DNA from 3 places in the Blautia liquoris genome. Region 2 is predicted to be linked to each of the others. Evidence: riboswitches for the same ligand, from Rfam matches in the RefSeq annotation. Region 2 holds a riboswitch; each other region holds the start of a gene.
What was found. Region 2 has a riboswitch for cobalamin ahead of INP51_RS06135 (ABC transporter substrate-binding protein). Riboswitches for the same ligand answer to the same signal wherever they lie in the genome.

Region 1 (4,107 bases), 490 kb from region 2:
TGCCGGAACGGATGCAGGTTCGTTTCGAGCATCCGTACAGCCGGGTGATGCGGATGTGACAGTGTCACCGGAAGATACCGCATCAGTTCCGGAAGATACGAACACTCCGATATCGGATCCGGGAACGACACCGGAGAACCCGGCACCTGATTCGGGTTCTGAGACCGATCCGAATCTTCCGGAGGAGACGACACCGGATCCTGCGCTGCCACCGGATCCGGGAACAGATCCGGCACCTGACACAGATCCGGGAACAGATCCGGCAAACCCGACGCCAACGCCAACTCCGGGAACAGGGTCAGAGACAGAACCGACCGATCCTGAAAATCAAGATCCGGAACCGACCCCTGGAGTGAATTCAGAAAGCCCGGCACCGACGCCAGATCCGACACCACTACAAAAACCGGCAGCACCTGTTCCGGAGACGAATTCCGGGGCAGATGATCCAGGAATATCCCCGTCAACGAATTATATTCCCGGAATTTATGCTGACCATACACCGATCTCCTTTAACTGGGGAGATTATGCAGATGCCTCCTTTTTTCAGACGATCGACAAGGACTACGCACTGGCCAAGGTGGAAACGTTTGTCAATATCCATGAGGAGAAGAATATCTCCTCTCGCGTAGTCGGAAGATTGAATCGCGGCGGAATGTGCTTTGTCATAGCCGACAAAGACCAGCCTTGGGTCTATGTGGAGTCTGGTGAAGTACGGGGATTCATTCTGCGCGAGTACCTGATGATGGACGAAGATGCTCATATGCAGGTGGATGCACTCGGTGAGAACAAATTCTCTCTGGCGGAATGTATGATTGCCGAATATGAGAACAAAGCTTATCGCTATTCTCCCTATACGGTGAGAGAAGTAGAAGCCGGAAGTGAGGTTCGGTCATCGCTTCTGAAATTTTCACAGCAGTTTCTGGGACATCCCTATGTCTGGGGTGGTGTGAGTCTGACAGACGGCGCCGACTGTTCCGGTTATGTGATGCAGGTATTTAAACGCTTTGGCTATTCCCTGCCGCGTACATCAAGAGAGCAGGCATATGCGGGAACCAGAATTCCGGCTGCGGAGGCAAAACCCGGAGACTTGATCTTCTATGCGAGACCCAATGGAACCATCTACCATGTCATGATCTACATGGGAGACGGGAAAGCGATCAATGCTCAGAGTACGAAGACCGGCATTGTGATCTCCAATGTGGACTATGCAAAGGTTCCCTGGGCCGTTCGTGTGATCGAGGATCAAAACGCGATGGGAGTCAATCCCATATTCCAACTGCTGAATCAGGGACGAGCAAAACCGTCCGGAATATATCTCGGCAGGTTTAAACTCACTGCATACTGCAGCTGCCCAATTTGCTGCGGAAAGTGGTCGAAGGGACCGACTGCCAGCGGCAGGATGCCGGTACAGGGACGAACTGTCGCTGTCGGAGGGATTGGTTTCGGAACAAAATTGAATATTGGCGGACAGGTGTTTACCGTGGAGGATAGAGGAACACCATACGGACATATTGATATTTATATGAACAGTCATGAAGAGGCAAAACAATTCGGTGTTCAGTATGCGGATGTCTATGTTCCAGACAATATGATGTAAATCAGTGCAATACCCTGCTAGGGATCAGAAATTTTGACAGCTGATCTTTAGCAGGGATTTTTCTGTGTTCGAAAGAAATTCAAGTGTTGCTATTCTGTGAAATTCTGACGAATATAAAGTGAAATAATCGTTGAAAATAACAAAATTTGTATTATTACTTGTATACTTCCGTATGCTGTGCTAGACTAAAATAATAACAAACAATTACCGGTCTTAAGTTCCTGGTGCTATGTGCGATTGGGTACAGGCGTCAGGCCAAGAGGGAACAAGGTTAGAATCCTTGGCAGTCGTGCTACTGTATGCGCGTAATTTCTCCATATACCATTGTACACATTTTAAAATTGTATGAGAAGGGGAGAGATGGGATTGCGTAAGCCAGGAGACCTGCTTAAAGCTGTTGCCAATTATTACACGCAATGATAAATGGAGTGGGAAATTGTCGTTCTTTTTGTACCCTTTTTATAAAGAGAAATTTCCTATTTATCATGCGCATACTGCGGCAGCGAAGGTAATCGTTAAGATAGCTCTATTTTCTTGTGATTGAAAGCTGAGGTGCAGTGTGATGCTGCATCTTTTTATTATATTGGAAATCTGGTTTTCCATATAATAAAGCCCCTCTGGGGTGTACATATACTTGTGTTACTGTGGGAGGTGATATATTGGGTGAAAGGGTTTCCGTTTGGAGGAAGGCGGAATCCGGGTATACGTTTACAAAAGCACAGGGAAAAGCAATCGAAAAACAAAAAGAATGGACGGCAGATCCGAATTGTCGTGCGATTGGTGAGGGAGCTTTTCAAAATAACAACAAATTACGGCGGGTCATTTTGCCCGAACATGTGAAAGAGGTGGGTGCCCAAAGCTTTGAAAACACGGCACTTCGGAATGTGGAGATGCAGGGAATCGTGTTCGTCAGGAAGGAAGCGTTTTCCAACTGTACCAGACTTAGCCAGGTGCACATTCCCGGAACAGCCAATTTCATAGGCAAACGGGCATTTGCACAGTGCCGGCGTCTGGAGCAGGTTCAATTTGAGCGGGGAAGTCTCTATCAGGAGATTAAGACGGAGACCTTCGCAGGCTGTTCCCATCTGAATTCCATAGTCCTTCCAGATGGGATTACAAGAATCGAACGGCGGGCATTTTACAAATGTACGGCACTAGAGGAGATGAAGTTTCCGACCGGTCTGAAAGAGATTGGCATGGAAGCGTTCTATCAGACGGCATTAAAAGAGCTGATACTGCCGGAGGGGTTGGTAAGGATTGGGGACAGCGCATTCTTAAAATGCAACCAGCTGGAATACGTGCAGATTCCTGACCATGTAAAAGTGATTGAAAAGTGGGCGTTCCACGGTTGTAACCGGCTGAAAGTTCTGGAGATTCCAGGAGATCCGGTAGAAATTGGACCTTGGGTCATCAATAAGGCAGCCAGAATCCGTTGCAGGAAGGGTGGAAAAGTAGACGGTTATTGCCGGAAATCCGGATTTCAGGTAGAATACCTATAGAAGAGAGGAGGGAAAGAAATAATATGTTAAATATTGACAAACCAGATATATAAGATTATACTATAGTTATAAAAGAAAACTGAATATTGAGAAATTTTTGTGGTCAGAGCATACGCTCTGTTTAAAGGAATCCGGTGAGAATCCGGAACAGTTATCCCTGCTGTATGGGGGACGAAAGAAAGCAAGATGCCACTGGAGGATATCCGGGAAGGTGCTTTTGAGTAGGAGGAACCCAAGTCAGAATACGAACACAAAATTCCCAGATGCTACGTCCATAGGCAGAATGGAGGTGTATTTTTTGTACACTCCGATAAGTATTATCGATTATAGTGGGACAGGCGCCGTCCCAGTATGATAGGAACTTTTACGTTAGTAATACTTAACCCGCTTGGAAAAGCGGAGAAAGGAGTAACAATGAGGTTAAAGAATTTAGTTAAGAGGATGGTTGGAGTTGTTCTGGCAATGGTGATGGTATTCTCCATGAGCATGAGTGTGTTCGCGGCACCCAGTGGTACGGTGGATGTAACCATTATAAACAAAGGTAGTACAGTAGCTGAACAAACGGTATCAATCAGCGCTATTCAGGCTGAAGTAGGAACTGACGGACACTATTACACCACAACACCATACACGGATTATGACACAGAGGGGGTCAAGGTTCCGACAGTGGCAGATGCCTTGATTAAGGCATACGCAATGGAAAATAGTTTGAATGCTTTGACTCTCGCAACCTATACTCCCGGTGGTTCATCCACATCGTATGCTATAAGCTATGACTGGGATTTACATCCATATGTTGGGAATCCCGGAATATACTTCTTGTACTTTGATTGGGTTACAACAGCTAACGAAAGCTTTGTGGACAATGGTGATGGCACGACGACTTATACAGGTGATACCTGGATTTTAGATGTTGATGGTAATGAGAGCTCATTATATGCAAGCAATATTGACTTGAGTACGGTGAGTGAGGTTGTATTTGAATATAAGCAAGTTTCTTATACATATCCC
Region 2 (4,107 bases):
GATTTGCCGCTCCCATTAGGGCCAACAATCCCAACAAACTCATGTTTTTCTACGTCTATACTCACATCATGTATAATATTCTTCCTGCCGATATCAACGGAGAGATTCTTCGTTTTAATATTCATTTCATTCACCTCCGAATCCGTAACTTTTCGTGAGCATCAGATAAATGAAAAATGGACCGCCAATCATGGATGTAATGATGCCTATCGGTATCTCACTATTGTACATAATCATTCTTGCAAGAACATCACACCAGATTAAAAAGATTGAACCACCCAGTAACGAAATCGGCAGCACTCTTTTATGATCAGAACCCACGATCATTCTCACAATATGGGGAACAATCAAACCGACAAAACCAATCGTTCCTGATGCGGCGACTACTACTGCGGTTACACAAGAGGTAAGGACAAGATAAAATTTTCTGACTTTTGCAACATTAATCCCCAGTGTCATGGCAGACTCTTCTCCTACCAGAAGTACATTTAACACACGAAACTGTGTCAGAAAGAACACTATCATCACAGTTGTCACAACGAATAGTATTGGCAGCAGGTTCCAGGAGGAACTGGTAAGTCCCCCCATGGTCCAAAAAGAAACTGATCGAATTCCCTCCGCGTCTTTTGCAATATAAATGATAAAGTTTGTAAAAGCGGAACAGATTGCATTGACCGCCATGCCAGCCAAAAGAAGTTTAATCGTATTTCCGCGTCCTTTTCCCGAAAACGCAATAGCAAAGACAAACATTGAAGTCAAAAGGGCTCCTGCAAACGCTCCAACAGAAATCCCAAGTGCCCCAAACCAGGAAAACATCCCCAGAAGAATCCCTGCTGTTGCACCAAGTGACGCACCAGAAGATATTCCAAGAACGTATGGATTCGCAAGTGGATTTCTCACAACGGCCTGCATGACAACACCAGACAGTGAAAGTCCTGCTCCCACTACGACTGCCATAAGCACTCTGGGAAGCCTGATATTCCAGATAATCTCCATCGTCGGACCATTTAAAAGTTCACTGGCTTGCGCTGTCTGAATCCCAAAAATTTTATAACAAATCACTTTTGCCACATCCATAGTCTTAATTGGCACCGGCCCAAATGTAATAGCTGAAATCAATGAAAGAATCAATAGAACAGACATGACAATCAAAACGATACTTAATGGGAAGTTTTTCTTCTTTTTCAAAATCACACCTCAGTTATTTCCTCATGTCATCCATAAGTTTCTCCTCCGGACTATTTAAAAAGGTCCGGGTAGAATGCTTTCGCCATGTCTGTGACAGTATCCGTTGTCTCATAGTTTCCACCATAGAAATCTACATAATCTACCGATACAAAGCGATCATCTTTTATTGCATTCACCTTTTCCAGAGAGGGATTCTCTTTCAAAGCCTTGATTTTATCGTCAGCTGTAGAGTCTGTCCTATTAATGATCAGGATAACATCCGGATTTAGATTGATCAGATTTTCGACACTTTGAGAGCCAAATGTCTCATCCAGCGAGATTCCACCGGCTTTTGTGATAAGATCAGTTGTAAGATCTTTTTTTGCACGTCCAAAGAACTCATTCTCCTTTACAATTTGAACGGTCAGCACCTTAACTTTTTCATCATCTGAAAGTGTGGATGTTTTCTTTTCGATGGATTCCTGCTTCTGTTTCATATCATCAATCATCTCAGAAGCCCTTTCCTGCACATCGAAAATCTTTCCCAGTTTTTCTATATCTGTATAAATTCTTTCAACTGTACGATTGTTTTCATCAGATGCAGTATTGTCCATGATATATGTATTAATTCCCTTATCATTCCACTCGCTGATGTTTCCAAGTGCCTTTTCATTGAATGTAGAACCCCATCCAATGATAATATCTGGCTTCTGAGCAATAACAACCTCCTTGGAAGGACTATCTGTGTCACTAATAATATTCAAAGCATTGAATTTGTCGCGGTAAGTTTCTCCTACATCGCCGACGCTCTTGCTGGCTCCAACGATTTTATCATCAAGGCCTAATGCGAGCAATAACTGAACCGCCTGCGGCTGATTGGATACAATCCTCTCGGGAGCTTTTTCAAATATCTGTTCTGCCTTGTTTCCATCACCATCATAATTTTCAATTGTAAGTGGATAAGTGGTAACGTTTTCTGATGTTGCCTGAGAAGCGTCTGGTTTTGAACTTGCCGAAATTTCAGTGGGTGCTGATGTGCTTTTGCTTTTAGATGTTGTCGATGTAGTCTTACCACATGCACTAAGCGCCAGTGCAAGAGTCAGACACATAATCAATACTGCTGATACTTTTTTCTTCATTTGAAGCCTCCATAATAAATTTGGTTGTCAGATATAGCTTATAAATGAATAATAAAAGCAGGCATAAAAATAGAAAAATCTGCCTTTGAAGGCAGATTAAATATCTGATCTATATAATATCTATACAATATCTCTATATGTATCAGAAACTTCACAAAAATCTCCACCGAAATCTGTTTTATAAGTTAAGGCAGGTCTCCTGACTTTGGTTCAGCCGAATATTCACCTTCCCGGACCAGTCCTTTCATCTATGTCCAGTGGTATCCAAATATCCGTCCCCATCTCACAGTAGCGGCGGCTGTTCAAGATTTGCACTTGATTCCCTATTAATACTAAATAACCTAAACTTTTTCATATTCAATTATAACTTTGAAAATTATAACACTTAAAACCAATGGCGTCAAACAAATAAAAAAATCTTCCATTGAGCTTGATTCTTCAAAAAAAATCTGTATAATAAGGGTTGTACTTTTAAATACATAACGCTTTTTCAATTCAAAGTAGCTTTTTAAAAAATTCGAATGAGAAAGGATATCTGTTTACTATGGATAAATTACCAACACGTAATAAACTTCTTCATCATTTCTACGAACACTGGCGTCCACAACTTGGCACAGAAACCATTCCAATCGACGAGGCTGAGGGACGTATCTGTGCCAAATCGTATCAATCTGGTAACCAAATTCCTCTTGTCAGAAGTTCTGCCTTTGACGGAATAGCAGTAAAATCAGCCTCTTTTTCAGATGGAATGCCAGACACTTCCGTCTGGATTAAAGATCAGGACTTCTGCCGTGCTGATACCGGAGATGATTTTCCTGATGAATTTGACACGGTGATAAGAATAGAAGCCGTCACTTTTCTTCCGGAAAGTGGAGTTAAGTTGGATCTTTCAAAAGAACCTGTTCCCGGTGAGGGTGTGCGTACATCCGGAAGTTTTATGTCAAAGAACGATGAACTAGTAAAGGAAGGCGATATTCTGACCCCGCTTTCACTGACAAGTCTCCTTGCCGGAGGATACACCACTGTGGAGGTAAAAGCACGTCCACGAGTTGTCTTTCTTCCCACAGGAAGCGAACTGATCAAACCTGGAACTCCTCTGACACGTGGAAAAAATATAGAAACAAACGGAAGTCTGATCAAGATGATTATGTCTAAATGGGGAGCAGATGTAACCTGTCTCCCCATCTGTTATGACAATCATGACAGTCTTAGAAATGCAATTTTTACTGCATTGGATTCAGCAGATATTTTAATTGTAAATGGTGGTTCATCCAAGGGTAATGAAGATTTCACCGTTCATCTTCTAGAGAAAGAGTCGAGTTTTTTTACACATGGTGTGCGTTGCGTCCCAGGAAGGCCGGCTGTATTCAGCCTGATACAAGATAAACCTGTTATTAACCTTCCTGGACCACCTGCAGCTGCACTCGCTGTACTTTCCTGGGGGATTAAAGATCTTTATTATCACGCAATGGGAAGTGATGCTCCTCACAGTTACCAGGAAGTGATACTTACAGAAACTGTATCCGGAGCCGGGCCTTTTGATTTATATCAAAGATTGTTTCTATATAAAAAAGATGGACAGATTTATGGAAAACCTTTTTCCATGAAGGATAGTAATGCCGAAGTTAATCAGTACTGCAATGGTTATACAATCCTCCATTCTGATCAGAGTTATCTTGCGGGAAGCCCTATCTTGGCGGATCGTTTGTTTTCAAGTGTTAGATAAGGTCGATATATGATGAATAACAAGCAAAAGAAACCAGTCACAACTTTAGTTTTCATCGCTCTAGCCATTTTACTG
Region 3 (4,107 bases), 1.5 Mb from region 2:
TAATGACTGCCATCAGGAATCTGACGCACGGCCAGGTATTCGATGAGAATTTTCTGATGAGTATCGCCACCTTAGGCGCATTTGCAATTCAAGAATATGCCGAGGGCGTTGGCGTCATGCTGTTCTATCGTATCGGCGAACTTTTTGAAGACATTGCTGTGGAGCGAAGTCGTTCACAGATTATGGATGCCGTGGATATGCGCCCTGATGTTGTGACCAGAATAGCTGCAGATGGCCTTCATACCATCCCAGCCGAGGAAGCCGCTGCAGGCGACATCATTCAGATCAAACCCGGTGACCGAATTCCGCTTGACGGAACGATCATAGAGGGCGAAAGCCGCCTTGACACCTCTCCGGTGACCGGAGAGCCGGTTCCGGTCACCGTTGCCTGTGGTGACTCTGTTTTATCCGGATGTATCAACAGCTCCGGTCTCTTAAAGATCCGTGTAGATAAAGTTCTCGAAGAATCCATGGTGACCAAAATTCTGGATTCTGTTGAAAACGCTGCTGCCAACAAACCGCAAATCGAAAGATTTATCTCACGTTTTGCAAGATATTACACGCCAATTGTCGTTTTACTCGCTGCCGGAACCGCAATTATTCCTTCCCTCATCACCGGGAATTGGTCCCACTGGGTTTATACAGCACTCACATTTCTGGTAATCAGCTGTCCCTGTGCTCTGGTATTAAGTGTGCCACTGGCATTTTTCTCAGGGATCGGTGCCGGCTCCAAAAAAGGCATCTTATTCAAAGGGGGAGTGTCCCTCGAGGCGATGAATAATATAAAAACCGTTGTGATGGATAAGACAGGAACGATTACCAAGGGAAATTTCATCCTCCAGCAGACAGTGCCTGAAAAGGGTATTACCTCGGAAGAACTTCTCACTTTATGTGCATCTGCGGAATCAACATCCACGCATCCAATTGCTCATAGTATCGTATCTGCAGCAAAAGAAAAAGGTCTTGAGATTACAGAACCAAAATCTGTGGAGGAACTCGCCGGACACGGGGTCCTTGCTGTTCTTGCACAGGGAAAAGTTATCTGCGGAAATAAGAAGCTTATGGATCAGTTTCATATTAAAACTCCGTTCAACGCCCCATCCTATGGAACTGAGGTATTTGTCGCCCTGGACGGCATATATATTGGAAGACTTATGATCTCAGATACTATCAAGGACGACGCCAGATCCGCGGTTTCCGCACTGCAAAATCTCGGAATTAAAACTGCTATGCTCACCGGAGATGAGACAGACAGTGCCAATGCCGTTGCGGGGGAAACAGGTATTGAACAAGTATATGCAAGGCTGCTTCCCCAGGATAAAGTTACAAAGCTCGCCCAGATTCGCGATGAAAACGGTGCCGTTATGTTTATCGGAGACGGGATCAACGATGCACCCGTTCTCGCAGGCGCCGATGTCGGTGCTGCTATGGGCAGCGGTGCAGATGCTGCGATTGAAGCTGCAGATGTCGTATTCATGACCTCAAGCATGGAAGCAATTCCTGAATCTCTTCATATTGCCCGGGTTTCCAACCGCATCTCCAAACAGAATGTGGTGTTTGCCCTGGCTGTGAAAATTCTGGTTATGGCCCTCGGACTTTTTGGATTCGCAAATATGTGGATGGCAGTCTTTGCGGATACCGGCGTGACGATCCTCTGTGTTCTGAACTCCATAAGGATCTTGTATAAAAAATAATGCCTAAAACCGCTCAGCTATGATTGACATTCGGATAAAAATATGGTGTAATACAAGTTATAGTTATTGGATTTGGGGAATCGGGTGAGAATCCTGAACAGTCCTGCTGCCGTATGGATGGAGCATATCTCAGATTTTAACGGCCACTGGGGGATTATATCTCTTGGGAAGGCGAGTATATGTGTTGATATCTAAGTCGAAAGACCTGCCAATAGCCTGTTTTCATTAAATTTCACAGGTCATGGAGTTTATGATAATTCAACAGCATACACCATAATTGTTATCTTGTAATTTGATTGAATATTGAAACTCCGGCTTTTGCTGGAGTTTTTTATATTGCTTTATACCACCGATTTTATCATTAACAGGAGGAAACAACAAATGAAAAACAAATTCAGAAAATACCTGCTTGTCTTTTTATCTTCAGTCATGGTATTAACAACTTCTGCCTGCGCAGGCAACGAGGCTGCATCAAGATCCAATCGTAGCTCTTCAACTTCACAGACCAGTCAGTCTGCTTCCACTGCAAAAGAAGAAAAGACTATCAAAGACCGTGAGGGAAATGACTTTGTATTACCAGAACATTCCGACAAAATCATCTCGATGGCACCTGCAATCACACAGACAATCGTCGATTTGGGTTTAGCGGACAAGCTTGTCGCTGTCGACAAGTACTCTCTTCCCATTGACGGGGTAGATCAGAGCCTGCCGGCTTACGATATTATGGCCCCAGATGTGGAAAGTATCTCATCTTTAAAACCAGATATCATTTTTACTACCGGAATGAGTAAATCAGGCGGCGAAGATCCCTTTAAGCCCATTACAGATTTAGGTCTTTTGATGACATCAATCCCTTCCGCTTCCAGTCTGGATGATATAAAAAAAGATATTCTTTTTATTGGACAAGTTACAAAAACGGAAAAAAGCGCAAAAAAACTTGTAGCAGATATGGAATCAAAAATTAATGACCTTCAAAATAAAGTAGATAAAGATGCACCGGCTAAAACAGTTTATTTTGAAATCGGTGAATCCCCAAACCTGGTGAGTATAGGAAACGGAACTTATCTGAATGAAATCATAGAAATGCTGGGAGCCAAAAATATCTTTTCAGATCAGGACGGCTGGGTTTCTGTCTCTGAGGAATCTGTACTGGATAAAAATCCGGATATCATTTTTACCAATATCGATTATATGGATGATCCTGTGTCGGACATTTTCAATCGCAATGGCTGGGACGCTATTAATGCGGTGAAAAACAAACAGGTATTTCTCATAGATCCTAATGCAAGCTCACAGCCAAACGCACATGTTGTAACTGCCATAGAACAGATGGCAAAAGTACTTTATCCTGATTCTTTTAAATAACCATGAAGAATATTAAAAAATTTATCATCCTGATTCTTTTATGCATCTTATCCTTAATTGCTGCTGTAGGAATCGGAAGCGTTTCTATAGCTCCACAGGACACCTTAAAAGTAATTGTCGGTCAGTTATTCCATATAAAGTTCCAGGCTCCTGTGGAAGACACCATAATCTCCATCTTGCTGAAAACTCGGATCCCACGTGCATTACTTGCATTTGTCTCTGGTGGAGGGCTTGCTGTAAGTGGTGTCATGATGCAGTCTGTGCTGCAAAACCCCCTGGCGTCTTCATTTACCTTGGGAGTTTCTTCCGGGGCTGCGCTTGGAGCAAGTTTTGTGATTGTCTTAAACCTCTCATTTCTTGGGTTTCTGACACTGCCTGTATTCGGGCTGACAGCAGGTATCATCACCGTCTTCCTTTCTCTCGCTGTCGCAGTAAAGGTTGACAGGGGACTACACAATAACTCTATTATCCTGACTGGAATGGCTTTTTCCATGTTTGCCAATGCCATGATCACAATTCTGATGTCCGTTTCACAAGAAAACATGCAGCGTCTGGTCTTCTGGCAGATGGGGAGCTTCTCCATGAGAACGCCACGTGATTTCTGGATGATTCTGCCTTTTGTACTGACAGGTACTCTTATTGCTATGAACTGTTCCAGACAGATGGATATCATGACCTTAGGAGATGAGCAGGCTCAGACATCTGGTGTTGACGTGCAGAAGATGAAATGGCTTCTGCTGTCTCTGGGAGCTATTCTCACAGGCGCAATTGTCTCCGTTGCGGGTGTCATAGGCTTTGTTGATCTCTTCACACCACATGTGGCCCGAAGAATATTTGGCGCTTCTCATAAATATGTCATCCCTGCTTCCGCATTACTGGGGGGACTGTTTATGGTAACTTGTGATCTTTTAGCACGTACGGTTGTCGCACCTTTGGAGATACCCGTCGGCGCAATCACTTCAGCTGTCGGTGCACCATTTTTTATCTATCTTTTCTTGAATAAAAGGGAGCGTAAAGTAAAATGATTGATGCAGAAAATATCACAGCC

Region 1: another riboswitch for cobalamin. It lies ahead of INP51_RS08475 (leucine-rich repeat domain-containing protein); the one in region 2 lies ahead of INP51_RS06135 (ABC transporter substrate-binding protein).
Region 3: another riboswitch for cobalamin. It lies ahead of INP51_RS15460 (ABC transporter substrate-binding protein); the one in region 2 lies ahead of INP51_RS06135 (ABC transporter substrate-binding protein).

Annotation. Positions count from the first base shown of each region.
Region 1 covers NZ_CP063304.1:1,845,051-1,849,157, reverse strand. Annotated here, with positions in the region: gene INP51_RS08480 (NlpC/P60 family protein) at 1-1,597, shown strand, start outside; cobalamin riboswitch at 1,796-2,003, shown strand; gene INP51_RS08475 (leucine-rich repeat domain-containing protein) at 2,257-3,096, shown strand; cobalamin riboswitch at 3,179-3,364, shown strand; gene INP51_RS08470 (hypothetical protein) at 3,511-4,107, shown strand, end outside.
Region 2 covers NZ_CP063304.1:1,357,941-1,362,047, reverse strand. Annotated here, with positions in the region: gene INP51_RS06145 (ABC transporter ATP-binding protein) at 1-125, opposite strand, end outside; gene INP51_RS06140 (FecCD family ABC transporter permease) at 127-1,188, opposite strand; gene INP51_RS06135 (ABC transporter substrate-binding protein) at 1,239-2,306, opposite strand; cobalamin riboswitch at 2,479-2,666, opposite strand; gene INP51_RS06130 (molybdopterin molybdotransferase MoeA) at 2,851-4,032, shown strand; gene INP51_RS06125 (FecCD family ABC transporter permease) at 4,042-4,107, shown strand, end outside.
Region 3 covers NZ_CP063304.1:3,389,461-3,393,567, forward strand. Annotated here, with positions in the region: gene INP51_RS15455 (heavy metal translocating P-type ATPase) at 1-1,694, shown strand, start outside; cobalamin riboswitch at 1,721-1,921, shown strand; gene INP51_RS15460 (ABC transporter substrate-binding protein) at 2,076-3,059, shown strand; gene INP51_RS15465 (FecCD family ABC transporter permease) at 3,062-4,084, shown strand; gene INP51_RS15470 (ABC transporter ATP-binding protein) at 4,081-4,107, shown strand, end outside.